DNA from 4 places in the Thalassolituus hydrocarboniclasticus genome. Region 1 is predicted to be linked to each of the others. Evidence: predicted binding sites of a transcription regulator. Region 1 holds the regulator's gene; each other region holds the start of a gene.
What was found. The regulator sigma-54, encoded in region 1, starts transcription at its own class of promoters, with help from an activator protein. The targets are predictions, from matches to a motif close to TGGCACNNNNNTTGCTNT.

Region 1 (7,278 bases):
CGCTGCGGTAATCATCCGCCGGATAATGGAAAGGCACAGGACCATCCGGTTCGCCACGCAGAAACTGGCGTACCTCATCGTTACCTTCATTGATTAATTCTTCCGGAGTGCCGAAGCCAATCACGCGGCCATCGGACAGCAGGCACAGGTAGTCCGCGATAGCACAGGACTCTTCGACATCGTGGGACACCAGCAGGCTGGTCAGTCCCAGCGCTTCATTAAGACCACGGATCAGCTTAACGATCATGCCCATAGAAATAGGATCGAGGCCGGTAAAAGGCTCGTCGTACATAATGATTTCCGGGTCCATGGCAATGGAACGCGCCAGCGCGACCCGACGCGCCATGCCGCCGGATAACTCGGCCGGAGAAAGATGTCGCGCACCGCGCAGACCAACCGCCTCGAGTTTCATCAACACCAGATCACGGATCATGGATTCCGGTAAGTCGGTGTGAACACGCAGCGGAAAAGCGACGTTATCGAAAACATTAAGGTCGGTGAACAGGGCGCCGGTCTGAAACAGCATGCCCATTTTTTTGCGGCGCAGATCAAACAGTTCTTTGCGTGGCAGCGTCGGCACATTGTGTCCGTCCACCATGATGGTACCGCTGTCCGGTAACAGCTGACCGCCAATCAGACGCAGCAACGTGGTTTTACCCGTGCCACTCGGTCCCATAATGGCCGTCACTTTGCCACGCGGAAAATCCACATCCATATTGTTGTAAATCAGCCGGTCACCACGGCTGAAACTCATTCCACGAACAGAGACGTAGGGCTGACTGACGGACATGAATGTCGTCCTTTTAACTCGGTACGGATAGTCGGGCTAGCATAGCGGAATGTCCTGACGGAACCAACGCCCGTAACGCTGTGTAACAGCATCAACATAAAACGCTGAGTTGCAATTGCGTGCAGAATTACCTTGGGTACAATGTCGCGCTGAATTTTCTGCTGATAATTAACTCTGGTGCCCCATGCTCACAGCCTATGCTGCCGTTATTGCTGGTCTTATTATTCTGGTTTGGAGTGCTGACAAGTTTGTTATTGGCGCTGCAGCTTCCGCCCGCCGCCTGGGCATGTCGCCTCTGTTAGTTGGCCTGACCATCGTTGCCATGGGCACCTCCGCGCCGGAGATGTTCGTTTCCGCGGTGGCTTCCCTCGACGGTGCAGGCAACCTCGCTATTGGTAATGCCCTCGGTTCAAACATCACCAACATCGCTCTGGTGCTGGGCATCACTGCACTGATCAGCCCGATTCCACTGCAGAAAAAACTGCTGAAGAAAGAGCTGCCATTGCTGATTCTGATCAGCATCATCGGTGGTCTGACACTGGCCGACCTCGAACTGAACCTGACCGACGCCATCATTTTATTCAGCGCCATGGCTGTAGCCCTGTACCTGATGTTTCTTGATACCAGCGAATCCGGTGAAGCCATTGTCGATGAAGACGAAGCCGCCGAGATTGAAAATACCCCAATGCGTACCGCCGTGTTCTGGCTGGTAACCGGTCTGATCGCGCTGATGTTAAGTTCCAAGCTGCTGGTCTGGGGCGCCACCGAAATTGCCCGCGCCTATGGTGTCAGTGATCTGGTGATCGGCCTGACCATTGTTGCCATCGGCACCAGCCTGCCGGAACTGGCAGCCTCTGTTGCCAGCGCCCTGAAAGGCCACCACGATATCGCCATCGGTAACGTGATCGGCTCCAACATTTTTAACCTGCTGACCGTCATGCCGATCCCGGGCCTGCTGGCCGTAACCGTGGTTGATCCACTGGCGCTGTACCGCGACTATGCCGTGATGATGGCACTGACTCTTGCTCTGTTGGTTCTGTTTTTAATCAGTTATCGTAAGGGCACTCTCGGACGTTTCGCCGGTCTGTTCCTCACCACCAGCTACGCTGGCTATCTGGCATCCCTGTTTTATATGGCTAACTCATGACCACTGATATGAATTTCGATTTTCTGCAATCTGCCCGCCGCACCATCAAACTGGAACAGGAGGCCATTGCACAGCTGGAAGGTCGCCTGACCGATGATTTTGCCACCGCCTGTCAGCTGATCCTGAACTGTGAAGGCCGCATCGTGGTCACCGGCATGGGTAAGTCCGGCCATATTGGCAACAAGATGGCGGCAACCCTGGCCAGTACCGGCACGCCGGCGTTTTTTGTGCATCCGGGTGAAGCCAGTCATGGCGACATGGGCATGATTCAGCCGTCCGATGTGGTTATCGCTTTATCCAACTCCGGCGAAACCGGCGAAGTCACCAGCCTGCTGCCACTGCTCAAGCGTCTGGGCACCGCTCTGATCAGCATGACCGGCAATCCGCAGTCGACGCTCGGCCGTGCTGCCAACGCTCATTTGAATACCGGCGTGAATCAGGAAGCCTGCCCGCTCAATCTGGCACCAACCTCCTCCACTACCTGCGCTTTAGTCATGGGCGATGCACTGGCGGTTGCCCTGCTGGAAGCCCGCGGTTTCACCGCCGAAGACTTTGCCTTCTCTCATCCGGGTGGCTCCCTTGGCCGCCGCCTGCTGCTGAAAGTGGAAGACATCATGCACGGTGGCGAGCAGATTCCGGTGGTATCCCCTTCTGCCACGCTGTCTGAAGCCCTGCTGGTTGTGACCTCCAAAGGTCTGGGCATGACCACCGTACAGGACAACGGCAAGCTGGCCGGTATTTTCACCGATGGCGACCTGCGCCGCGCAATCGATCACGGCGTTGATATTCACACCGCCACCATGGCCGATGTGATGACTCCGGGTGGCAAAACCACCACACCCGGCACTCTGGCGGCGGAAGCACTGAAGCTGATGGAAGACAACAAGATCAACGCTCTGGTCGTAAAAGACGGTGACGCAACCGTCGGCGTCATCAATATGCACGACATGTTACGCGCGGGCGTGATCTGATGCGCAAGCGCTATCTGCTGCTGCTGCTGACCCTGTTTTTTGGTCTGGCCCTGCTGGCAGTGGATCGCTACACACTGGAGCAGGCTCCGGCCCTGAGTGAACTGCAGAATCACGAGCCGGATTACTACGGAGAAGGGCTGCATAACCGCCAGTACAACAGTGACGGTGAGTTGCAGCAAACCTTTGTCGCCGCCCGCTCCACCCATTATCCGCAAACCGGCAGCACACTGCTCAGCGAGCCGCTGCTGATGTCAGAAGACGACGATGGCCAGACCTGGCAGGTCAACGCCAACGAAGGTACGCTGCTCGATAACGAACATTCGCTGCGCCTGATTGGCGATGTAAAAATCCGGCCGCTCAATCCTGCTGATGCTGCTGACGACCTGCTGATCGAAACCAGCACGCTCACCTATCACAGCCGCCAGCAACTGGCCGAAACCGATCAGCCGGTAACCATTACCAGCGCACAGGCACGCATCAATGCAACCGGTATGACACTGGATATCGCGCGCCAGCGCATGGAATTCAAATCACAGGTGGATACCCGCTATGTTCCGCAATAATTACCACTTTCTGGCCGGCCTGCTGTTACTGTGCTGCACGTCGGTTACGAGCGCGTTACCCGATGACTGGCAGCAGGAAATGACCATTCTTTCTGACCACGCCGAGCTGGACCGTAAAGCCGGAGTGGTCATTTATCAGGGCAACGTCGTGCTTACTCAGGGAACGATGCGTATTGAATCGGAGCGCCTGCTGATTATCCGCTCCGGCAATGCGCTGGAAAAAGCCATTGCCGAAGGAACAGCGAAGCAACCCGCACGCTATCAGCAACAGATCAATCCCGGTAAACCACTGACCAAAGCCCACGGTCAGCGCATTGATTACTTTGCCCAGCTGCGGGAAATCACCATTCAGGGCAATGCCCGGCTGGAACAGGACGGCAACCTGTTCAGTGGTGAGCGCATTCTCTATGACATGACCAAAGAAACCGTCAGCGCCAGTGGCGGCACCAGCACCTCTGCCCAGGGCGGCAACGAAAACGACAAACAACGGATTAAAGTTGTGATTCAGCCACAGGCTCCGGCCGAACCGGCAACCGGCACTGACAGCAAGCCAGCACAGGAATAACCATGAAAACCCTGAAAGCCGAAAATCTGGCCAAAAGTTATAACGGCCGGGAGGTGGTGAAAGACGTATCCATGTCAGTGCAAAGCGGGCAAATCGTCGGCCTGCTGGGGCCCAACGGCGCCGGCAAAACCACCTGTTTCTACATGATTGTGAACCTGGTACAGGCCGACAAGGGCCGCATCAGAATTGACGACGAAGACATCAGCCATCTGCCGATGCACGGCCGGGCGCAGAAAGGCATCGGCTATCTGCCACAGGAAGCCTCCATTTTCCGCAAGCTGAGCGTAGCCGATAACATCCTCGCCATTCTCGAAACCCGCAAAGACCTCAACCGCGCACAGCGCCTGGAAAAGCTGGAAGAGCTGCTGAATGAGTTCCATATTCAGCATATCCGCAACAGCCTTGGCATGGCGCTGTCCGGTGGTGAAAGACGCCGGGTCGAGATTGCCCGCGCGCTGGCGGCTGAACCGTCCTTTATTCTGCTCGATGAACCCTTCGCCGGGGTTGACCCGATTTCTGTAGCTGACATCATGGACATCATCCGACAACTCAAGGCGCGTGGCATCGGCGTACTGATTACCGACCACAACGTACGGGAAACTCTGGCTATCTGTGAGAAAGCCTATATTGTCGGAGGGGGCCACATCATCGCCGAAGGCACCGCTGAACAGGTATTGGCCAGCGAGCAGGTGCGCAAGGTATATCTGGGCGAGGACTTCCGCCTGTGATGGCCTCTCAGGCAGCAGAGAAGCGCCTGATGATTCAGCGCAAAGGAAGATGCACAAAAGATTCCAAGGTTTACCGCTTGGCGTATAATGCACAGACTATGCCGATACTGAGTGATTACTGAACTTTTATGAAAGCGTCTCTTCAGTTAAAGATGGGTCAGCACCTGACCATGACCCCTCAGTTGCAACAAGCCATCCGCCTGCTTCAGCTGTCTACCCTCGACCTGCAGCAGGAGATTCAGGAAGCCCTCGATTCCAATCCGATGCTCGAAGTCGAAGAACACGAGCACGATGACCTGCCCGACCTGTCCCGCAACAGCGATCACGACACCAGCACCAGCCACGAAGTCAGCAGTCAGGACGACAGCCATAACGACACCCCAGAGCTGGACGAACAGTGGTCACAGGAACAGCTACCCGACGACCTGCCGGTCGACAGTCAGTGGGAAGACACCTACCAGACCACCGCCAGCGTTGCCTCCGGCAGCAGCAGTAATGCCATCGACGACGATTTCGACTACGACTCACGTCATGCCAGCACCGAAGATCTGCAGGACCATCTGCTGTGGCAGCTTAACCTGACTCCGATGTCGGACACCGACCGCGAAATTGCCCTGATGCTGATTGATGGCGTGGATGACGACGGCTACCTGCATACCACCGTTGAAGATATTCTGGAAAGCATGGACCCCGCACTGGACGTCGAAGAAGACGAAGTGATGGCCGTGCTGCACCGCCTGCAACAGTTTGATCCCGCAGGCGCGTTCGCCCGCGACCTACGTGAATGCCTGCTGCTGCAACTGCAGCAACTGCCGGCAGAGACCCCATGGCTGAACGAAGCCAAAATGGTTATCCGCGACTATATCGAGTTGCTGGGCAGCAAAGATTACCCAACGCTGATGCGCAAAACCAAGCTGCGCGAAGATGACCTCAAAGCAGTACTGCGCCTGATCAAAGAACTCAATCCCAAGCCGGGTGCCGGTATCAGTGCCGAGCAGGCCGAGTACGTAGTGCCCGACGTACTGGTACGCAACATCCGTGACGAATGGCGGGTTGAACTGAATCCGGAAATCGCCCCCAAGCTGCGAGTGAATGCTGACTACGCCTCACTGGTCCGCCGCTCCGATAACAGCACCGATAACGCTTTCCTGCGCGATCACCTGCAGGAAGCGCGCTGGTTTATCAAAAGCCTGCAAAGCCGCAATGAAACCCTGCTGAAAGTGGCCACCAAAATCGTCGAATATCAGATCGAATTCTTCGAACAGGGCGAGGAAGCGATGAAGCCGCTGGTTCTGCACGATATCGCCGAAGCCGTTGGTATGCATGAATCCACCATTTCCCGGGTAACCACCCAGAAATACATGCACACCCCGCGCGGTATCTTCGAGCTGAAGTACTTTTTCTCCAGCCATGTCAGCACCGATGGCGGTGGCGAATGTTCCTCTACCGCAATCCGTGCCATGATTAAAAAACTGATTGCCGAAGAAAATGCGCGCAAGCCGCTGAGCGACAACAAAATCGCCGCAGTGCTGGGCGAAAAAGGCATTCAGGTCGCACGGCGCACGGTGGCCAAATACCGTGAAGCCATGATGATTCCGCCTTCAAATGAACGTAAACAATTGATTTAAAAACAACAGCCAGCAACAAGGAGTCTGGACATGAAGATCAATATCAGCGGTCACCACGTTGACGTTACCGAATCTCTGCAAGTGTACGTAGACGAAAAAATGTCCAAGCTGGGACGCCACTTTGACAACATCACCAACGGCCAGGTAACCCTGACCGTTATTAAAGAGCGCATGATTGCTGAAGCCACCATTCACGTCAGTGGTGCTGACTTGCACGCCAGCGCCGAGCACGATGATATGTATGCGGCCATCGACCAGATGACAGACAAGCTCGACCGTCAGGTTCTGAAGCACAAAGAAAAACTGGTGGCGCGGCAACACGGACAAGGCTGATTAATGGACATTCGCATCGAGGATATCCTCACACCGGAACGCACCCTGATTGACGCACCGGTGTCCAGTAAGAAGAAATTACTGGAGTACCTGGCAGGTTTTATCGCTGAGCAACTCAGCGACAGCTCCGCCGACGATATTTACGAGCGATTACTCGGCCGGGAACGCCTTGGCAGCACCGGGATTGGCGAGGGTATCGCCATTCCCCACTGCCGCCTGAAGCAGTGCGACCAGGCCATGGGCGTACTGCTGCGTCTGGTGGAACCGGTGGATTACGACGCCATTGACCGTAAGCCGGTCGATCTGGTGTTTGCTCTGCTGGTTCCCGAAGAAGCCACTGAACAGCACCTGCAGGTGCTGGCCATGCTGGCACGCAACTTCAGCGAGCCGGCCTACCGCGAGGCACTGCGCAAAGCGCCGGATGCGCAACGGTTTTATCAGCGGGCACTGAGCGGACAACCGGGCTGACATCAGCCCAACGGCCAATGGAGGAGCACAGCAATGCGTTTAGTAGTGATCAGTGGCCGGTCCGGCTCGGGCAAGTCCAGTGCTC
Region 2 (7,278 bases), 510 kb from region 1:
GCGGGTCCTGCGGGTCATCCAGTGACGCCTGCGAGAAGGCATCCAGATCCTGCAGTACTTCCAGCACGTCTTCCGGCACTTTGCCCTGAATCTGGCCCGATGCACCAAAGCCATCGAGGAAGCCTTTACTCCACTGCGCCAGGCATTCAACCTGCTCGTCGATATCGGCATCTTCATCGGCTGGCAGCAGCACACTGAATTCCATCGACTCGCCGCTCAGGCCAAGCAGCACGTCATCGTAAAAAGTCTGCAGAAACGCCTGCAGCGGTGCTTCCGGAGCTTCTTCCAGCTCCAGATATTCCTGCGCTTCCACTAACCAGTCGGCCGGCTTAAGGCGGGCGCCGGAAGCGAGATAGCCGGTCAGCCAGCCATGCAGGGCGGATGGAGTCTGGTAGCAGCGTGATTCCAGCCACAGATCAGCGGCTGCGGAAAATTCGATCGTCATAACGTCCTCAATGGGAGGGAAAGCGGTCATTCTATCATTGCTGCCGCGAAAGTATGCGCAAATGCCGGAAGCGGCGGGAATAAAGCAGCAAAGGCACCGTCGCCGATTGACCCCGCCGCCAGCGGCCTCTTATAGTTAGCCTGTTCTCACTAACCACTATGATGGCAATGCAAAATCCTGAACTCCAGAGCCTGCAGCGTAAGATCGAAAAACTGCTGACCGTGCACCAGGAACTGCGCGAGCAGAATAAAGCCATGCGCGCCGCCGAAGCGAGCTGGCAGGCCGAGCGTGCAAAACTGATGCAGCAGAACGAAATTGCCCGTCGCAAGGTCAATGAAATGATTACCCGTCTGCAAACGCTGGAGCGCAATAGTGGCTAACCCGTCCAAAACCCTGGAATTACTGATTCTCGACCGCGAGTACCGCATCAACTGTCCCGATGGCGCAGAAGAAAAACTGCGCGATGCAGCGCGTTATCTCAACGAGAAAATGTCCGAAATAAAGAACGCCGGTTCCTCCGCCGGTAAAGTGCTGGGCACCGATCGTGTGGCGGTTATCGCCGCGCTGAATATCGCCCACCAGCTGCGTGAACTGGAGGCCGAAAACCTGCAGATGAAGCGCGACCTGAGCAAAATGAACGCCGCCATCGACGAAGCCCTGGAACAGGATCTGCAGCTCGAGCTGTAATTCTGTGGCGCAGTATTCATTACAAAATCCTCATTTTTTCATAATGATCTCTGATATACTTCGCCTGCTCCCTGGGGTGTTTGCCAGTCGATAAAGTCCTGAGCCGATGCACTTTTTTATGGAAGGTTTCACTCGCTGATGTGCGCATGTCCGCCCGACGGAAAGCCTGATTCAGTGTCTGGCCTGCCACCTTGGACCACAGGGTTCAAGGCCTTTATTTACGACAGCGGCACAGTGGGGAGCCCTTCCGATTTCTGCGTTTAATTCCGATGAATAAAACCGAACTCCGCCGGCATATGCGCCGCCAGCGCCGCGCGCTTAACCGCCGCCAGCGTCAGCAGGCCGCACAGCAGCTACTGCACTCTCTGCGTCAGTCCACGCACTTTCAGCATTCGCGTCATATTGCCGTGTATTTAACCAATGATGGCGAGATTGATACCTCGGTCTTTATCCGCGACTTACAGCGCCGTGGCAAAACCCTCTACCTGCCGGTGCTGCACCCGCTGCGCAAAGGACACCTGAGCTTTCTGCCCTTTAACCGCCAAAGCCGCATGGTGAAAAACCGTTTTGGTATCAGCGAGCCAGACTTTGCCAGCCACCGGGCGATGCCGGCACGTTTTATCAATCTGATCTGTATGCCGTTGGTTGCCTTCGATGAGAGTGGCAACCGGCTGGGAATGGGTGGCGGCTTTTACGACCGCACACTGGCCTTCAGCCGCCAGCCCGGAAACAAACCCCGGCTGATTGGCTGTGCCTATGAACTGCAAAAGGTCGGGGATTTACCCGCTGAAGACTGGGATATTCCCCTCGCGGCGATTGCCACTGATGCAGGGCTGCATCGCTTCCGCCAATCCTAGCGGATACTGTTTTCCATCGTCATCAGTGACGCCGGACGCTTGACCTCGCTGGTCATACCGGTCACCGCTGCACCTAACAGTACAATCACGCTGAGAAGAATCAGAATATCGGGTTTTTTCATTGCTGTTTGTTCCTACTGCATTCCGGCTTGCGGATTAGAACCTGTGTTCATTGGATGCTACTCTGACCGCTCACTGCTCTGTAAGCGCGCATTTGGCATGAGCAATACTCAGACCACTTTATAGTCAGAAAATATGAATCACTGGTTACTGAAATCTGAACCGGACGTTTTTAGTTATTATCATCTTGAGGCCGCACCAGGCAGGCGCACAGTATGGGACGGCGTGCGCAATTATCAAGCGCGAAACATACTGCGGGATGAGATCCAGGTCGCAGATCTGGTGTTTTTCTACCATTCCAGCTGCAAAGAGCCGGCCATTGTCGGCGTCTGCCGGGTAACCCGCACCGGTCTCGCCGATCCGTCGCAGTTTGATCCGGCCTCGGATTATTTTGATGCGAAATCGGACCCGACCAACCCGCGCTGGATCACCATTGAGGTCGAAGCCCTGCGCGCCCTCAAACATCCCATTACGCTGAAAGATATGCGCAAAGACAGTGCACTGCAGGAAATGGCACTGCTCAACCGCTCACGCCTCTCCGTCCAGCCGATACGGGCAGAAGAGTGGTCGCATATTCTGCATCTGGCCGCAGACGACGGACATTTCCATGAATGAAATAACGCCCCACGTGGTCACGCTGAATGCGGATCAGAGCTATCAGATCTGTCAGTGCGGACGCTGCAGCAGCGCGCCGTTTGCCGCCGACAACTGTCCCCGGCCGCTGAGCCTGCACAGCGATCAGAAGCAACTGGTGTGGTTGTGCAGCTGCGGACGCAGTGAGGCCATGCCCTACTGCGATGGCAGTCATAATCCGCGCAATACAATGAGTATCCGCGAGGCGATCAGGGAAATGGCGCAGGACTTACTCAGCCACTTCCGTAAATAGCTCAGAACGCCGCCGCGGCATTGGGTGTCATGATTTTACGCACCTGATGAAACAGGTCAGCGGTGTCGAGCAAAGAGTTACCCGACTGAATCATGCCGTGGCGCACCTGCCAGAAGGTAGCTGCATGCAGGGCAATGACCTTATCCACAGGCTCAAAGCCCATCAGCGGACGCACCAGCGTGCCACTGAAGGTCGATTGGGTGACCACCAGATTGCCCTCACACACCACCTCTTCAACCCCGATGGAAAAATCGTCCATAGAGTTGCGGATGGTCTGGATCAGGGTCTCCATGCCATCCAGGTTAAGTGGCATATTGACCATGCTCGCATAATAGGTGAAATCGCGGGCAACCAGCGAACGTGCCAGATTAAAGCGTCCCTGATTCCAGGTCAGCTCAACAAAGTTGTGCACCAGCTTTTTATTACTGTCCAGACGCGTGTCCATGTCATTCTCCTGCTGTACAGGCTTCCTTGCCTGAGGAATCACAGCCATTGGCCTTTTGCGCGATAGTACGCAGCGGAGAGTTATACACTTAGGACAATTCAGGTCAATCTGGCAAAAGTCGGAAATCAGGCCGGGTTCTTATCGGACAGCAACCATTCCGCCAGCTGACGATAGATCTGCTCTCTGTGCTGCGGCGACTCATTCACCAGATGGTGCTGACCACCGGGCAACATCATCAGACGCTGATGGGGAAACTTCTGCGCCAGCAGCTTCAGGTTATGGCGCCAGGCGACGGTGTTGTCGTTGTCACCCTGCACGATATTCACTTCCAGCTCAGAAGCAGGCAGCGCTTCAATATAAGGAACCCACTGCTTCAGTGCTCCGACCCAGCGCACACTGAGATGATGAGGCTGCAGCGGATCGCTCTCGGCGATAAAACGCAGAAATTCAGCGTCGGCAGAGTTCGGATTAAACTTGCGCCGTACCTGACGCAGAAACAGACTGACAAAGGAATGCACCAGCCGCCCTCTGTACCAGCCTTTCGGGCGCACCAGAGGAGCCATCAGGGTAATACCGGCAAAAGGAGATTGTGCTTTGCTCAGCTGACGCTTAAGCAGATAGTTAATAATGATGGCGCCTCCGGTACTCTGACCGAAGACATACAACGGGCCACCAAGACCACCACGGGTACGCTGCAGAATCAGGCTGAACACTTCGTCGTATTCCTGGAAACTGCCGATGGATGCGCTCTCGCCGCTGGATAATCCGTGCCCGGGCAAATCATAGGCCACCACATTCAGCCCCTGCTGCAGACAGAAACCGATCAGTGACCCGTACAAACCAACATGGTCGTAGTAGCCATGGACAACGATCGCTGTACCGCGCGGGTTCTGCGGACGCCATACCTGTACGGCAATCTGATAGTCCGCCGCCTGCATCAGCCCGGCAAAATGACGCACGCCACTCAGCTCTGGAAAGTCCAGCCGGTACATCTGCAGATAAGCATCCATTTGCGCACCAGAGGCCGGCTCACGAAACTGCCAGTCCATTGGTTTAAGGGCAGAAACCAGACCGTTCTTACTCCAGCTCAGACTCACATTCAGTTCTCCGGGAAATAACACCGACATACTAGGCGCTGACAGCAACGATGCCTAGCCACCCTTGCCGTTAGAGACTAAATAACCCACAACAACAGCTTAACCAGCCGCAAAACAGCAATAAAAAAGGGCTCCGAAGAGCCCTTTTTCCGATCTGACTAAAGCGTATTACACGCTGTAGTACATATCGTATTCAACCGGGTGAGTGGTGTGCTCAACGCGGTAAACTTCTTCCATCTTCAGGTCGATGTAAGCTTCGATCATATCCTTGCTGAATACGCCGCCTGCAGTCAGGTACTCATGGTCAGCTTTCAGGCTGTCCAGAGCTTCACGCAGAGAGCCACAAACCTGTGGAATCTTGGCTGCTTCTTCAGCTGGCAGATCGTACAGATCTTTGTCAGCTGCATCGCCAGGGTGGATCTTGTTCTTAACGCCGTCCAGACCAGCCATCAGCAGAGCTGCGAAAGCCAGGTATGGGTTAGCAATCGGATCCGGGAAACGTGCTTCGATACGCTTGCCTTTTGGAGACGCAACGTAAGGAATACGGATAGAAGCAGAACGGTTACGGGCAGAGTAAGCCAGCATTACCGGAGCTTCGAAGCCTGGGATCAGACGCTTGTAAGAGTTAGTACCTGGGTTGGTGAACGCGTTCAGGGACTTAGCGTGCTTGATGATACCGCCGATGTAGAACAGGGCAGTTTCAGACAGGCCGGCATAGCCGTCACCAGCGAACTGGTTTACGCCGTCTTTCCAGTAAGACATGTGAACGTGCATACCGGAACCGTTATCACCACAGATTGGCTTAGGCATGAAGGTAGCAGTTTTGCCGTAAGCTGCTGCAACGTTATGGATAACGTATTTCAGCATCTGCACTTCGTCAGCTTTCTTAACCAGAGTGTTGAACTTAACACCGATTTCGTTCTGACCGGCGTTCGCCACTTCGTGGTGGTGAACTTCAACGTCCAGACCGATCGCTTCCAGAGTGTTACACATGGCCGCACGGATATCGTGGTGGCTGTCTACCGGAGGAACCGGGAAGTAACCGCCTTTAACGCGTGGACGGTGACCCAGGTTGCCGCCTTCCATCACAGTCTCAGTGTTCCAGGCTGCTTCGGAAGAGTTGATTTTGCAGAAGCTGCCGGACATGTCAGAGCCCCAGCGAACGTCGTCAAACATGAAGAATTCTGGCTCTGGACCGAAGAATGCAGTATCACCCAGACCAGTAGACTTCAGGTACTCTTCAGCGCGCAGTGCTACAGAGCGTGGGTCACGGTCATAACCCTGCATAGTGGCAGGCTCGATGATGTCGCAACGCAGTACCAGAGTGGCGTCTTCGGTGAATGGGTCCAGGAAGCTGGTGCTGTCATCCGGACGCAGGATCATGTCGGATTCGTTAATGCCTTTCCAGCCGGAAATAGAAGAACCGTCGAACATCTGTCCGGTTTCGAAGAAATCTTCGTCTACATAACGCGCAGGAATAGTAACGTGCTGTTCTTTGCCCTTGAAATCGGTAAAGCGCAGATCAACCCACTTTACATCGTTTTCTTTGATTAAATTCAGAGTGTTCTCTGACATCTTACTGTCTCCAGATGCTGGTTCAACTTGATACGGGGTTTAGCCCCGGCTTGCCATGCTCAGTATTGGAGCAAGTAGTGTGCCATTTTATCTTATGGCGAAGCCCGCATGAAATCAGGGCTGCAAAACAACAAACAGGCACTCACTGCACCAAAATAAATCACAACCTGAACCAAGTGCACCATTTTAGCGCGATGGCATGAGGTGAATACGCTAGTCAGTACAAGCCTGCACATTATAGGTTCACTTGAACGCCGCAGTACATGGGATTCGGCACAAAAACAGCGCTTTCATTTATACCCTGATTAACGCTGGCAGAAATGTCCGCAGAATATGCTTACCGCTGCGAAATTGATGTCACGCTGACGACCCGTTTCAGGTATAATCGCGCCTCATTTTTTGTACAAACTTTCACCAAGGCCATTCTTGTGATCGACAACCTCAGAAACATCGCCATCATCGCGCACGTTGACCATGGCAAAACCACCCTGGTCGACAAACTGCTCGAGCAGTCCGGCACTCTGGACCGCAAAGATCAGGGCGGCGAGCGGGTCATGGACTCCAACGACCAGGAAAAAGAGCGTGGTATTACCATTCTGGCGAAGAATACCGCTATTAAATGGAACGACTACCGCATCAACATCGTTGACACCCCAGGACACGCCGACTTCGGTGGTGAAGTGGAACGGGTTATGTCGATGGTTGACTCCGTCTGCCTGCTGGTAGACGCCGTTGACGGTCCGATGCCGCAGACCCGCTTCGTAACCCAGAAAGCCTTCGAACGTGGCCTGCGCCCGATCGTGGTTATTAACAAAATCGACCGCCCGGGCGCCCGTCCTGACTGGGTAATGGACGAAATCTTCGACCTGTTCGACCGCCTCGGCGCAACCGAAGAACAGCTCGACTTCCCGGTCGTATATGCCTCTGCCCTGAATGGTATCGCTGGTCTGGATCCTGACAATATGGCAGACGACATGTCTCCCCTGTTCCAGATGATCGTTGATCACGTATCTCCGCCACCGGTTGACCTTGACGGTCCGTTCCAGATGCAGATTTCCGCTCTGGATTACGACAGCTACGTCGGCGTTATCGGTGTTGGCCGTATCGCCCGCGGCAAACTGAAGCCAGGGACCGATGTACAGATCATCTCTGCCGAAGGTAAAACC
Region 3 (7,278 bases), 470 kb from region 1:
TGGTCTGAGGATGTAGCGGTTCAGAGCCAGATGAAACAGCAGCAGTGCGAGGATCAGGCTAAGAGCGGCGGCAATAAAGAGATTATTGAAGGTGCTGAGTGGCAGCAGGGTGTTGAGGTCGAGCAGGATCATTTCATACCAGTCGATCTCGGGCAGATAGATTACTCCGGCCAGATAACGCTGCTGGTCTATGGTGAGATACAGGCTGCCGACCTGTCCGGGGTTGTGCATAACCTGCGGTAATAACTGCTCTAATTGCCGGCGCTCGGCCGGATGATTCAGCAGCTGCTGCACGGTTTTCTTTTCACTGGCCTGCTTGGTGATGCTGGCAAAATTAATCTGGCTGGGGTCACGGGATACCTGTATTGCACCTTCATGGTCAAAAAACAGGTTGCTGATGCCGGGCTCGGTCTGGTTTACAACCTGCTCGATAAAGGTGGTGAGGTCCAGTCCGGTACCGACCACGCCTATGATGTTATCGCCGTCACGCAGTAATACATCGATCCACAGCTTGGTGACGCCCAGTGGGATATCCGGATTCACATTCAGATGAATATCGCGGTTTTGCTCAATGATGCTGTAAAACCAGCGATCGTTGGGATTATCGGCGCGCAGGGTGTAACGGTATTCGGCCCCGGCAAACTCGTTGGCGGCGTTGTTATGGTAATAATCGCCGGATTCGCGCAGGGCAACAAAATAGCTCTGGTCGGCAAAGTTATGACGGAAGGTCTCCATCTCTGTCAGAGCCTGAGCCTTTAACTGTGCGTTGTCCGGCTGGCGGGCCCAGGCGCGTAATACCTGTGAATCGGCAAACTGCCGGGCAAGGGTAACTTCGCGGATGATGGGTTGCAGGGTGCGGGTTTTCTCCAGTTTTACCTGGGTTTCAAAGTGGCGCAGTGCCCATTCCTGCATGACACTCAATGTAATCTGTTGGCTGAGCAGCCACAGGCCGGCACCAATCAGCGCGATCAGAACTGTGGTCAGCAGTAAAAACCGGGGGCGAAGGTTCATGTTATATCCTGTTCATTAGGGCCTGCTTAATGAGTGTTAACAGGCCCTCGCGCATAAAGGATAGGCGTTTACGGTCACATCGTGTGATTCAGGATATAACTGGTTACAAATTTCCGGCAGACGGAAACAGCGTAACCCATGCCAGCGGCTAAAGTGATAGACAGACAACATTATGGGGATGCCGCTATTTCTCCGGATCAGAACAAGGTTCCGCTGCTGGGCCATGATGCCAGTGTTCTGCGCTCAAAGCGTTTGTTGCAGATCACCAGCCTGACGCTGATGGGGCTGCTGCTGGCGGCATTTGTAGCGACGGGGCACACACAAATGACCGTACTGGGTGGCTGTGCCGTGTTGGTGCTGGCCGGTTGGTTTGCTCATCAGCAGCAGCCCGGTATCGCTGCCAATATTCTTCTTTGGGCGCTGACGGCTATGCTGTCGGTGCTGGCCTGGCACTCCGGAGGTGTGCGCGATATGGCGGTGCTGGGTTATCCCGGTGTGCTGATCTTTGCCGCCATCCTGGGCAATGTGCGGCTGTTTTCCGGGTTATTGTTCTTTATTGTCAGTTATTGCTCGCTGATGGCCGGGCTGACGATTACCGGTTACTTTCATCCTTTTTTGCCGGAAGTTGAATTCAAACATCTGATTTTTACCGATGTGATTCTGCTTATTACCGGCTTCAGCGCTTATCTGTTATTGCGTGACCAGCGGCGTCTTATGCAAGGTCTGAAGGAAGAAAACCAGCGGGTACGCAACAGCCAGAAGACCATTGCGCGGCTTGCCAGTCAGGATCAGCTGACCGGTTTATCTAACCGGCGCTTTGCTGAGGAATCTTATGCCCGCCTGTATCAGCGTTGCCTGCGTGACGAGCAGCCGCTGGCTGTTTTTTTCCTCGATCTGGATAACTTTAAACCGGTGAATGATTCACTCGGACACGCGGCGGGTGATTTATTACTGCAGCAGCTTGCCGGGCGCTTACAGGCCCTCAGTCGTCCTGATGATGTGCTGTGCCGTTTTGGCGGTGATGAGTTTCTGTTGATGGCGGCACTGGATGGCGATGAAGACCAGCTGACCCGGCTGGCGCAAAGTATGACTGCAGCGGCGACCACACCGTTTTTTATTATGCAGACCCAGATTGAAATCTCCGGTTCGGTCGGCATTGCGCTGGCACCGGAGCATGGCACGGAATTTAACATCCTGTGCAAATATGCAGATCTGGCGATGTATCAGGCCAAGCATGAAGGCCGCAGTGTTTTCCGCATATATAACGACGATATGGGCCGCGCCAATATCGATAAATTTAATCTGATGACGCAAATCCGTCAGGCATTAAAAGACAAACAATTCCGTCTGTTTTATCAGCCTAAAATTGATATCAGCAACGGCCGGGTCTGTGGCGTTGAAGCATTAATCCGCTGGCCACAGGAGGATGGTTCTTATATTACGCCCGATGAATTTATTCCTCTGGCCGAAAGCAGTGGGGTTATTGCAGATATAGGGCATTGGGTCTTACAGGAGGCCTGTGCCGCCTGTATGCGCTGGCGTAAACAGGGACATAGCAACGTGGGGGTTGCGGTAAATCTGTCTTATGTACAGTTCCGCGATGGTTTGCTGGAGCGGAATGTTCAGCATGTGCTGCGTCAATCCGGTTTACCGGCAACGGCGCTGGAGCTGGAGTTAACTGAATCGATGTTAATAGGCGAAGGCGATGATATCAGTCGTCAGCTGGATGGCATTTACACAATGGGTGTGTCTTTTGCCATCGATGATTTTGGTACCGGTTATTCCAATCTGGGGTATCTGCGCCGCTTTAAGGCCTCGCGGCTGAAAATTGATAAGTCCTTTATAACGGGTCTGGGGGTTTCCCAGCGCGATGAGCCTCTGGTGAGGGCTATTATCCAGATGGCCGCCAGTCTGGGGTTGCAGTCGGTTGCCGAAGGCGTGGAAGACGAAGCAACGCTGCGTCTGTTAAAACAACTGGGGTGTGATGAAGCTCAGGGCTATTTCTGGTCGCAGGCACTGCCCGAGCATGAATTGACAGAATGGCTGAATACTCATAACAGTCATCAGGAGTTGCCGCATTCATCGGAGTTGTGATGGGCTTCAGCAGTCCCCGGTGATTAGCAGAACCATTATTCCGGCAGTAAAATAATAAGCGGGTAATAATTAAGTTGCCCTGTTCTGATGCACGTTATTCTCTTTTCTGCGCTTAAACAGCGCGTATATTTTCTGCCTTATTTCTGATTTTTTCAGCAGCTGATTACAGGAAACCCGCCAATACCGTGGCTTGAGGGTGGCATTACGCCGACCTAGTAAAAACTGGCACGAGTGTCGCTCTGTATCTTGTATACAAGGTTGAACACATTGGCAGTGCTATGAGCGACATCACATCAGAAACCTCAGGAAAATCATTACTCGGGCTGAGCCTGAACGATTGGGCAAAGGCTTATCGCAATGGCGGTAATGCCAGCGAATTACTGAATGCATTACGGGCAGAAGTGCATCAGCAGGAAAGCTGCAACGGCGTGTTAAAAAAAGGCAGCGTCTGGATTGAGCTGGCCAGCGAGCAACAACTGGGCGCGCAGTTAATTCAGCTGCAGCAATTACTGGATGCCGCCGATGGTGATATGCAGGCACTGCCGTTATACGGCGTTCCATTTGCGGTTAAAGACAATATCGACGTCGCCGGATTTGCGACAACCGCAGCCTGTCCGGAATTTGCCTATGAGCCGCAGGCAGATGCAACCGTGGTGCGCCTGTTGCGTAACGCCGGTGCCATTGTATTAGGCAAAACCAATCTCGATCAGTTTGCGACCGGGCTGGTGGGCACCCGCTCACCTTATGGTGCGGTAGCCAATCCATTTAATGAAGAATATATCAGCGGTGGTTCCAGCTCTGGTTCAGCCGTTGCGGTTGCGCGCGGTTATGTGCCTTTTTCATTGGGGACCGACACGGCAGGCTCCGGTCGTATTCCGGCAGGCTTTAATCATATCGTCGGGTTGAAAGCCAGTAAGGGAGTGCTCAGTACCCAGGGTGTTGTACCGGCCTGCCGCAGTCTGGATTGTGTTTCTGTTTTTGCGTTAAACACCCTCGATGCCGAGCGCATTTTTGCATTGGCCGCACAGTTTGATGCGCAGGATGCGTATTCCCGCCCAGTGGGCAACCCGCCATTAAAAACCATCCGCCGGCTGGCAGTACCGGCCGGGATGCCATGGTTTGGTGATGACGTACAGCAGGCTGCATTCACGGCGGCTTTGGCAAACGCTGAAAGCCTTGGCTTTGAATTAATCACCATCGATTTTTCGCCGTTATCTGAACTGGCTGCCCTGTTGTATCAGGGCCCCTGGGTGGCTGAGCGTTATGCTGCCGTGGGCGAATTTATCCGGCAGGATTTACCCGGCATTAATCCGGTGGTGAAAAGTATTATTGCCGGTGGTAACAGCGGTACAGCGGTTCAGGCCTTTAATGCTGAGTACCGGCGTATGGAACTGCTGCGGGAAATTCAGCAGTTATTTCAGGACTTTGATGCACTGTTTGTTCCTACAGCACCCTGCTTTCCGACCCTTGCTGAGGTGGAGGCCGAGCCGGTTAAGGTCAACAGCCAACTGGGTACTTATACCAATTTTGTTAATCTGGCCGATTTATGTGCCATCGCTTTACCGGCTGATTTACGCAGCGATGGGCTGCCTTTCGGTATTACGGTTATTGCACCAGCCTTCAGTGAGAATGCATTACTGACTTTTGCTGGGCACTGGCAGGCGGCCCTGCGTTTACCACAAGCGCCGGTATTGCTTGGCGCACGCGATGACGAATCGGTGGTGGTTGCGGTGGTCGGCGCCCATTTAACCGGCATGCCGCTGAATCATCAGCTCACCAGCCGTAATGCAGTATTGCTGGAGCAAACACTGAGCGCCGAAAAATACCAGCTTTATGCCCTTGCCAATACAGTGCCACCCAAGCCAGGCCTGGTGCGCATTAATGATGCATTGCTGAATAGTGGCTCTGAAACAGGGCATAAAATTATTGTTGAATTATGGCGTATGGACGTTGCTGCTTTCGGCAGTTTTGTTGAAGAAATTCCTCAGCCATTAGGCATCGGTACCCTCGAGCTGGCCGATGGCCGGTTGGTTAAAGGTTTTATCTGTGAACCGGAAGCGGTAGCCAGTGCAACCCATATCAGTGAGTTCGGTGGCTGGCGTGCATATATCGCTTATTTAAAATCTCAGGCGGGAAAATAAGCGTGCATGGCTCGTCGTATAAGTCTGAGGCCAGTGAGAATAAACGGCCACTGAACCTTGCCGAACGCATTTATCAGCAACTGAAAAACGATATCTTCGATTTCCAGTTGCTGCCCGGTGATCGCTTCAGTGAGAACGAAATTGCCCGGCGTATGCAGGCCAGTCGTACTCCGGTACGTGAAGCACTGTACCGGCTGGAGCGCGATGGGTTTGTGCAGGTGCATTTCCGCAGTGGCTGGCAGGTGCGGCCCTTTGATTTCCGTTATTTTGAAGACTTATACGACGTTCGCACCCTGCTCGAAGTGGCTGCGGTAAAACGCTTGTGTGGACATATGAATATTAAAGAGCAACTGGCCGGTTTGATTACTCTTTGGTGCTGCCAGGAAAGCCAGCGACTGAATGACAGCACGCTACTGGCAGAGATGGATGAAGACTTTCATTTTTCTCTGCTGGAGCTCAGTGGCAACCAGGAGATGGCGGCGATTCACCGTATGGTATGTGAACGTTTGCGTATTATCCGCCGGCTGGATTTTACCCAGGAAGGACGAATCGCAGCGACTTATGATGAGCACTCTCATATTCTGAATTTAATGCTGAATGGCAACGCAGAAGACGCAGCGAACTTCCTCAGCCGCCATATTGAGATCAGCAAAAATACCGTTCGTCATATTACCCTGCATCGCATTCAGTCAGCCAAGAGCCGCTACAACATTAATATCAGAGCAGATTAATGATTTATCCGGTCTGCACCAATGCGGTGAATATTTAAAAGCAGCTGAGCAATAACGGTGCGTGAATTTTCAGTAATGCGGGTTTATTCCTGCATACGGCACCTTGCTGGCTGAAAACTCTTAAAAAACAATTAGTTATAAGTTGGTACAGGCTTTGCTCTACAGGAAATGCTAACTCATAAATGGAGCTGATCAGCAGTAATCGGACTCCGGATAAAATCAAAGTACATTAAGGACGGACTCAAGATGAAAAAACTGGGATTAAACACGCTGACAAAAGCGACCAAAGTTCTGGCGATGACCACTCTGGCCGCCGGTATCAGTCTCGCTAATGCAGCAGACACTATTAAAGTCGGTGTTCTGCATTCGTTGTCCGGCACCATGGCGATTTCTGAAACCACGCTGAAAGATACCGTGCTGATGATGGTTGAAGAGCAGAATAAAAAAGGCGGTCTGCTGGGTAAGCAACTGGAAGCTGTTGTGGTCGACCCGGCGTCTAACTGGCCTTTATTTGCGGAAAAAACCCGTGAGCTGCTGGAGAAAGATAAGGTCGATGTGATTTTCGGTTGCTGGACTTCTGTTTCCCGCAAGTCTGTTTTACCTGTTGTAGAAGAGCTGAACGGTCTGCTGTTCTACCCGGTTCAGTATGAAGGTGAAGAGTCTTCGAAAAATGTTTTCTATACCGGTGCGGCGCCTAACCAGCAGGCTATCCCGGCCGTTGATTACCTGATGAATGACGTTGGCGTTAAGCGCTGGGTTCTGGCCGGTACCGACTACGTTTATCCACGTACCACCAATAAAATTCTGGAAAGCTATCTGAAGTCGAAAGGCGTTGCTGCTAAAGACATCATGATTAATTACACACCGTTCGGTCATTCTGACTGGCAGACCATTGTCTCTGACATTAAAAAATTCGGCAGCGCCGGTGTTAAAACCGCTGTGGTTTCCACCATTAACGGTGATGCCAACGTACCTTTCTATAAAGAACTGGCAAACCAGGGCGTAAGCGCGGAAGACATTCCGGTGGTTGCCTTCTCGGTAGGTGAAGAAGAACTGTCTGGTTTTGATACCAAGCCTCTGGTTGGTCATCTGGCCGCCTGGAACTACTTTATGAGCGCAGATGGTAAAGAGAACGATGCCTTTATCAAACAATGGCACAGCTTCACCAAAGACGATAAACGTGTAACCAACGATCCAATGGAAGCAACCTATATCGGTTTCAATATGTGGACCAAAGCGGTGGAAAAAGCCGGTACTGCGGATGTCAGTAAAGTACAGGATGCCATGATCGGTATTTCTGT
Region 4 (7,278 bases), 870 kb from region 1:
TATTTTTGGCGGTATTCTGCGCGATATTCTCTGTAATCAGACCCCACAGGTGTTGTGCCACGAGTTATACGCCAGTGTGTCGTTGCTGGTCGCGCTGCTGTATTTAACCTTGCTGCATTTTGGTGTGAACGAAAGCGTCACCATGCTGGCGGCTTTTTCGGTTGGTTTGGCGATGCGTTTGGCGGCCATTCGCTGGCGCTGGTCGTTACCGGTATTTTCCTATGCCCCTGAGCGCTGGCAGAGCTGAAACAGGCCGGCGTTATTGCTGCGGTATTGCCTTGCCAGTGCTGTGTTTTAGCGCCGTGCTAGTGCTGTATTAGCGCCGTATTAGCGCAACAGCTTCCAGCTCAGCCAGACCACCGTCAGCAGCAGTATGACGGTGGTTGATTGCCAGAACAGCAGAGGATCGCGTTCCATTAACGGCGGCTTCTGTTGACGCAAATAATCCTCAGCGGGCTGATTAAGATTAAAAATAAATTCTGATAACTCCGCACTGCGCTTATGTGGCAGAGGCTGCAATGCTTTTTCCAGAGCGGTGTCGATCCACGGCGGTATGTTACGGCCAGATATGGCCAGCGGACGGTATTGCAGGCGTCGCTGCGCATGCACCGTCCGCGCTTTCGCGACGTTTAAACCGTAAGGCAGTTCGCCACCGCTGAGCATCTGATAGGTGATGACGGCGAGAGAAAAAAGATCCGAATGCGTGCCGGTATGACCGTCGCAGAAATACTCCGGCGCCATATATTGCACGGTGCCCGGGAAAGGATTTTCCGCCGGAGACTGATGCGTTTCTGCCAGACCTGCGACCTGCACGGCGCCAAAATCGATGATTTTTATGCAGCCGTCAGCATCAATCATAATATTGTCGGGCTTTAAATCCTGATGCAGCATTTCCAGCCGGTGAAACGCTCTTAAGCCTTTTGCTATCTGGGTGACGATGTCCCGTACTTTGGTTAAACCGGGTTGCGGGTTATCCAGCATCCACTGGCGCAGTGTCTGGCCTTCAACCCATTCCGTGGCGTTGTACAAATACTGTTTTTGTCGGTTAGTTGCGGCCGCACGTAAAACAGCGGAGCTGTGAATGCGCCGGGCAATCCAGTCTTCCAGCAGAAAACGTTCAAGGCCGGCTTTGTCGGCCTGAATATCTGAAGCCGGAAATTTTAAAACGACGTTTTCGCCACTGTGCTGATCGCGGGCCAGATACACATGACTGCGGCCGCTGATATGCAAACGGCGCAACAGGGTAAAACCATCGAATTCCGTACCTTCATCCAGTGCCGGTGGTAACGTCAGCTGCTGTAATTGCTGCTGCCATTCATTAATGTTGGTATCGGGCAGTGAGGTAATATAAACCAGCTGAATGCTGATATTGTCGTCGCTGCCCTGACTCAGAGCCAGCTCCGCCAGTTGCTGTGCACAGAGTTCGAGACTGTTTTCGCTGTTAATTTCCAGCGCCTGTGCAATGGCTGCTGTGATTTGTCCGTGGCTGACAAACTCATACAGGCCATCGGTGGCGAGAATAAAAACATCGCCGGCAGTCAGTGGCATGTTGTGGTAATCAATATCCAGCTGCTGGTCCATGCCCAGCGCGCGGGCTAAATAGCTTTGGTCGGCAGAAATCTGTACCCGGTGATCCTGGGTTAATTGCTCCAGCGAGTGTCCCTGCAGATGATAAACGCGGCAGTCACCGCAATGAAAAATATGCGCCTGGGTGGATTTCAGAATCAGCGCCGAAAAAGTACAGATATAACCTTTATCCCGTTCCCAGGCGTACTGACTGCGCCGCGTCTGACTGTAAAGCCAGGAATTACTGGCCTGAATAACCCGCTGCGCCGATTTACGCACACTCCATACATCAGGGGTGCAGTAATAATCGTCAAGAAAACTTTTAACGGCAGCGGCGCTGGCAATTTGGCTGACATTGCTGCTGCTGATGCCATCGGCCAGAGCAATGGCAATACCTTTGCGCTCTTTCTGCAGATTATCGGCAAGACAGGCGCCGTGAAAATCCTGATTAACGGCTTTGCATCCGGCCGTTGAATACTGACCAAGACGGATATTAAGAGAAGAAGTCATTGGGTTGCCATGGGTAATCTGCAATAAAACCCCGGAAATATCGTCCGGGGTTTTATTGCATTCGCTGCTTACATCTGTGGCTGAGCCTGAGTCTGTGCTGACATCAGCGCACGTTTTTTTGCAGTACGGACGTGGGTGGCGTACAGGGTTAAGCCGGTAAAGGCCAGACCACCCACCAGATTACCCAATGCGGTCGGGATTTCATTCCAGATAAAATAATCCATTACCGAAAATTCACCGCCCATAATCAGGCCGAACGGAAACAGAAACATATTAACGACGGAATGTTCAAAACCCATAAAAAAGAACAGCATAATCGGCATCCACATGGCGATCACTTTACCGCTGACATTGGTGGAAATCATGGCGCCGACAACACCCATAGAAACCATCCAGTTACACAGCATGCCGCGGATAAAAATGGTAAACCAGCCGGCTGCACCGTATTGAGCGTAACCCAGGGTACGGGCTTCACCGATATGAGCCACTTTTTCCGCAATAGCGCCGCCATCGGTGTTGTAGCCGTAGGTGAAAATAAATGACATCAGGAAAGCAACGGTTAAAGCGCCACCGAAATTACCGAGAAAAACCAGTCCCCAGTTACGCAGAATCTGTCCCCAGGTAACACCGGGGCGACGATCCAGCCAGGCCAGCGGCGTCAGCATAAATACACCGGTGAGCAGATCAAAGCCCATCAGATAAAGCATGCAGAAACCAACGGGAAACAGAATGGAACCAATCAGATGTGAACCGGTTGCCACGGCAACGCTGACGGCAAAAACCGCCGCCAGAGCGAGAATGGCACCGGCCATAAAAGCGCGTACCAGAGTATCGCGGGTCGACATATAAATTTTTGCTTCACCGGCATCTACCATTTTGGTGGCAAACTCGGCAGGCATCAGATAAGACATGGCATTACCTCATTAACGTTTAAGAAATTGCTCAACAGCTTCCCGGAAATAAAAAACGGCGTCCCATCCGCCTGCAGTATGCAAGCGGAGTGGACGCCGTTATCCGGAAATTCAGGTTGTGTTCCATATCGCCGTTGATGTGGAATGCAATAGGTTCAGCAGAAGACGTGCCAGTTTTACTTTTTCGCTGTGCGCAGGGAATTATCCGGGTTTTCAGCGTCTGGCCGGGTTGTTATCTTTTTTTATTGCCCCTTTTTTGCGCAATAAAAAAACAGGGTGCATCGTCCTGATTCATTTTCAGCAGGACGCTGACGTCGGTCCGGTGAACACGTAAGATGGTTTTATTTATCATCACCGGGACTGCTATGTCGTTTATGTTGTTATCTGCGCTGGCCTGGTCGCTGTTCGATCTGGCGCGCAAAAAACTGACGGCTCATGCACAGCCGCTGACTCTGGCTATCTGGCTCAGTGCCGGCGTTACTCCGCTGTATCTGTTGTTGTGGTTGTCTCAGGGGGCGTCACTGCCGGAGGCGGGTTACTGGCTTCCGGGGTTGGTGTCGCTGTTGGTATCAGCATTGGCCAGTGTCTGCTATATCAAAGCACTCAGTGTCGGCCGTATTGCCTTGCTGGTGCCGGTGCTGTCGTTTACACCGGTTGTGGCCGCAGTGCTCAGCGCGGGTTTGCTGGGGGAGCGGCTAAGCGGGGTGCAGTTACTGGCGATGCTGAGCATTGTGCTGGCGATTTTTCTGCTGCATTCCGGTTGGAATTTATTGCTCAGGCCAAAAGAAGCCGGTGCGGGTTTGGGGTTGATGCTGGTCGTCGCTCTGTGCTGGGGCACGGGCATTGTCTTTGACAAGATGGCACTGACATCGGCCACGGTCTTTTTTCACGGCCTGATTCAGAGTGCCGGTATGTGTCTGGTGTTATTGCTGGCCTATAGCGTTGATTCATTACGCCGCCGTGATCCTTTGTCTGTGCCGCGTTATTCCGGTCCGTGGGGATTAATGGCGCTGGCTTTACTGGTGTTTGTGTTGGCGGTCAGCGGCCAGTGGCTGGCAGTAACGGAGATTCATCCGGGCATTGTTGAAACCGTTAAGCGTGGCGTCGGCATTATCGGTGCGGCGTGCTGGGGCGTGTGGTTGTTCGGTGAGAAAGTAAAACCGTGGCAACTGCTGCTGATGCTGCTGATCATTGTTGCCACGGCGGGTCTGGCGCTGTACTGAGCCGGTGTCTGGCCCAGCGGCTTTTTGTCAGCTGCTTTGCAGCTGGTGTTCCTCGCCTTTGTAATAGCGTTCAACGCGCGGATTCATCACCTTAAACCACAGTGGCGGAATCAGGGCCAGCACCACCATGGTGGCGTAACCACTGGGCAGTTGCGGGCTGACATCGTGATGGCGCAGTACCTGATAGCGACGCTTCGGATACGCGTGGTGATCGGAATGACGCTGCAGCTGGAACAGGAACAGATTGGTTAACAGGTAGTTGCTGTTCCAGGAATGTTCGATATCCGGACGCTCGTAACGGCCATTGTCCAGCTTGCGGCGGTGCAGGCCGTAGTGTTCAACGTAGTTGATCACTTCCAGCAGGCTGAAGGCAAAGAAGCTCTGGGCAACAAAGAAAAACACTCCCATCCAGCCCCATAGCGCACCGCATACCGCTGCCAGTAAAAGGCTGAAGCCATACCACCAGGTCAGTTCATTACGCCAGCTGAACGGCGAGTGGCCTTTATGACGCAGACGTTTGGCTTCCAGTTTCCAGGCATTGAGAAAGTTGTGCAGATAAGCATGGGGCAAAAACTGATACAGGCTCTGACCGTAGCGTGAAGAAGAAGCATCGGCCGGTGTTGAAACATGCACATGATGGCCGCGTACGTGCTCAACCTTAAAACCACCATAAGAAACGCAGGCCAGTAACAGACCACCGGCCCATTGCTCAAGTCTGGGGTCTTTATGAATCAGTTCATGGCCGACATTAATGGCGACAATGGCGCCCACGGTGCCGAGCGAAAGTAACCAGCCGAGTTGTCCGGCCCAGTTCAGCTCTGCGCTTACAAAAACGTGTCCGGCATAAAACAGAACCGCCAGCTGCATCGGCAGGCACAGCAGCGTCAGCAGGCGGTAAAAACGCTCTTCCGATAGTTTCGGCACTTCCCGTGTTTCATCCGGGTTCACCGGGTCCTGGCCAATAATGTGGTCAAGGATGGGGACAATGCCGTAAACAAACAGCAGCGGAAAGAAGGCGAGCAGATTGGCGTAGCCGATGTTTTGCCACAGCCATTGCGACAGCGGCAGCAGCAATGGCGGAACCACGACCAGCAGATAGGCGTATTTTTTAAACGTCAGCATGCGTGACGATGATGCTTGCTCTGACATCGACATCTCCTCATGGATTTTGTTGTTATTGTTTGTAGGATTGTCGGACAATGTTTCGAAGAAGTCCGTTTTCTTCTCTGGTCATTTGCGGTCAGAAAGGCGTATGGCCTGTGTTATTCAGGCAGTTGCGTCATTTTCTGACGGACGGCGTGAATTTCGGTAAGACGGCCGCCGGGCTGCGCGCCAAGCCGCTCTGAAGCGGATGCTATAGCCTGATTATGCCGCATTCTGTGCTACTATCGGCGGCGGTTTTTTTTATCAGAATGGAACGGACCTTTAATGAGTTTTTCAGCGCCTGAGAGCCTTGCCGAACAGATTGCCCGCTATCTGGCACAGCGCATTATTCAGGGGCAGCTGGTATCCGGTGAGCGTATTCAGGAGACCCGGGTGGTCAGTGAGCTGGAAGTGAGCCGCGGCTCCGTGCGCGAAGCCCTGCTGATACTCGAACGTCGCCATCTGATTGATATTCTTCCCCGTCGCGGAGCCGTGGTCGCTACCCTCACCGCGCAGGGAGTTAAAAGTCTGTACGACCTGTACATCAATCTGCTGACCATGCTGGCGCAGCGGGTCGCAGAAAACTGGAGCGATGATAATATCCGGCCGCTGATGGTACAGGTAAGCGCCATCCAGGCACTGCGTCAGAGTGACGATAAAGTCGCCTTTGTTGAATCCGGTTTTGCCCTGATGCGTATGGCATTTGCTATCGCAGGTAATCAGTATCTGGCAGAAGTGCTGGAAGACTTGCAACCGGCACTGCATCGCACTTATGCGCTGGCCATCCGCCGCTCGCCGCAGGAAACGGAGTACGCTGCACGCTTTTTTGCCGAATTAATGGAGGCGGTGGTGAAACGCAATCTGCCGGCCCTGCCGGGATTATTACAGAACTATGGCCAGCACCAGCGCGAGCTGGTACTGGCAGCGATGGCTGAGGAGGCCTGAACATGCGCTTGAAAGCCATCAAACTGGCGGGCTTTAAATCCTTTGTCGACCCAACCACTGTGCCTTTCAGCACCAATATGACCGGCATCGTTGGTCCTAATGGTTGCGGTAAATCCAACACCATCGATGCGGTGCGCTGGGTAATGGGCGAAAGCTCAGCCAAATACCTGCGTGGCGATGCCATGACCGACGTTATTTTTAACGGTTCGTCCGAGCGTAAACCGGTCAGCAAAGCCAGTGTTGATCTGATATTCGATAACAGCGACGGTACCCTGCGTGGTGAGTACGCCGGTTATGCCGAAGTCAGTCTGCGTCGTCAGGTAACCCGCGACGGGCAATCAACCTATTTCCTCAACGGCAGCAAATGCCGCCGTAAAGACATTACCGATATTTTCCTCGGCACCGGTCTGGGCCCGCGCTCTTACGCCATTATCGAACAGGGTATGATCTCGCGTCTGATCGAAGCCAAACCGGAAGAGCTGCGGGTGTACGTCGAAGAAGCCGCCGGTATTTCCAAATACAAAGAGCGCCGCCGCGAAACTGAAAACCGCATGCGCCGCACCCATGAAAACCTTGAGCGTCTGCAGGATATCCGTCAGGAACTGGAGCGCCAGTTATCCCATCTGCAGCGTCAGGCGCAGGCGGCAGAAAAATACAAAGAATTAAAAACCCAGGAACGCGAGAAAAAGGCACAGCTGCAGGCTTTGAAGTGGCAGGCACTGGATGCTGATTACCGCGTGCGCGAGCTGAGAATCGCCGAGCACCAGACCCAGTTTGAAGCCCATATGGCCGAACAGCGTGCCGCCGATGCCGAAATCGAAGGCCTGCGTCTGGAACACCAGGAAAAAGGTGATCTGTTCAACAGCGCGCAGAGCAAATTCTACGAAGTAGGTGCTCACATTGCCCGCCATGAGCAGAAGCTCGAGCATCAGGCGCAGATGGCGCTGCAGCTTGATCAGGATATGGCCGAAGCCGAAAAG

Region 2: a site for sigma-54 is predicted at 6,180-6,197, ahead of glnA (glutamate--ammonia ligase). Genes of this name have one in related genera too.
Region 3: a site for sigma-54 is predicted at 6,121-6,138, ahead of urtA (urea ABC transporter substrate-binding protein). Genes of this name have one in related genera too.
Region 4: a site for sigma-54 is predicted at 3,143-3,160, ahead of HUF19_RS06600 (formate/nitrite transporter family protein). Genes of this name have one in related genera too.

Annotation. Positions count from the first base shown of each region.
Region 1 covers NZ_CP054475.1:625,948-633,225, reverse strand. Annotated here, with positions in the region: gene HUF19_RS02675 (ABC transporter ATP-binding protein) at 1-790, opposite strand, end outside; gene HUF19_RS02670 (calcium/sodium antiporter) at 975-1,937, shown strand; gene HUF19_RS02665 (KpsF/GutQ family sugar-phosphate isomerase) at 1,934-2,908, shown strand; gene lptC (LPS export ABC transporter periplasmic protein LptC) at 2,908-3,471, shown strand; gene lptA (lipopolysaccharide transport periplasmic protein LptA) at 3,458-4,036, shown strand; gene lptB (LPS export ABC transporter ATP-binding protein) at 4,039-4,764, shown strand; gene HUF19_RS02645 (RNA polymerase factor sigma-54) at 4,893-6,392, shown strand; gene hpf (ribosome hibernation-promoting factor, HPF/YfiA family) at 6,423-6,725, shown strand; gene ptsN (PTS IIA-like nitrogen regulatory protein PtsN) at 6,729-7,193, shown strand; gene rapZ (RNase adapter RapZ) at 7,227-7,278, shown strand, end outside.
Region 2 covers NZ_CP054475.1:118,531-125,808, reverse strand. Annotated here, with positions in the region: gene HUF19_RS00585 (UPF0149 family protein) at 1-445, opposite strand, end outside; gene HUF19_RS00580 (TIGR02449 family protein) at 604-825, shown strand; gene HUF19_RS00575 (cell division protein ZapA) at 818-1,132, shown strand; RNA gene ssrS (6S RNA) at 1,198-1,377, shown strand; gene HUF19_RS00565 (5-formyltetrahydrofolate cyclo-ligase) at 1,402-1,989, shown strand; gene HUF19_RS00560 (hypothetical protein) at 1,986-2,111, opposite strand; gene HUF19_RS00555 (EVE domain-containing protein) at 2,245-2,724, shown strand; gene HUF19_RS00550 (CDGSH iron-sulfur domain-containing protein) at 2,717-2,995, shown strand; gene HUF19_RS00545 (ester cyclase) at 2,997-3,440, opposite strand; gene HUF19_RS00540 (alpha/beta hydrolase) at 3,566-4,537, opposite strand; gene glnA (glutamate--ammonia ligase) at 4,706-6,112, opposite strand; gene typA (translational GTPase TypA) at 6,541-7,278, shown strand, end outside.
Region 3 covers NZ_CP054475.1:154,992-162,269, forward strand. Annotated here, with positions in the region: gene HUF19_RS00705 (sensor domain-containing diguanylate cyclase) at 1-1,011, opposite strand, end outside; gene HUF19_RS00710 (putative bifunctional diguanylate cyclase/phosphodiesterase) at 1,165-3,105, shown strand; gene atzF (allophanate hydrolase) at 3,384-5,246, shown strand; gene HUF19_RS00720 (GntR family transcriptional regulator) at 5,249-5,977, shown strand; gene urtA (urea ABC transporter substrate-binding protein) at 6,275-7,278, shown strand, end outside.
Region 4 covers NZ_CP054475.1:1,494,678-1,501,955, forward strand. Annotated here, with positions in the region: gene HUF19_RS06590 (trimeric intracellular cation channel family protein) at 1-247, shown strand, start outside; gene HUF19_RS06595 (bifunctional protein-serine/threonine kinase/phosphatase) at 328-2,076, opposite strand; gene HUF19_RS06600 (formate/nitrite transporter family protein) at 2,145-2,987, opposite strand; gene HUF19_RS06605 (DMT family transporter) at 3,353-4,210, shown strand; gene HUF19_RS06610 (alkane 1-monooxygenase) at 4,238-5,359, opposite strand; gene HUF19_RS06615 (GntR family transcriptional regulator) at 5,639-6,298, shown strand; gene smc (chromosome segregation protein SMC) at 6,301-7,278, shown strand, end outside.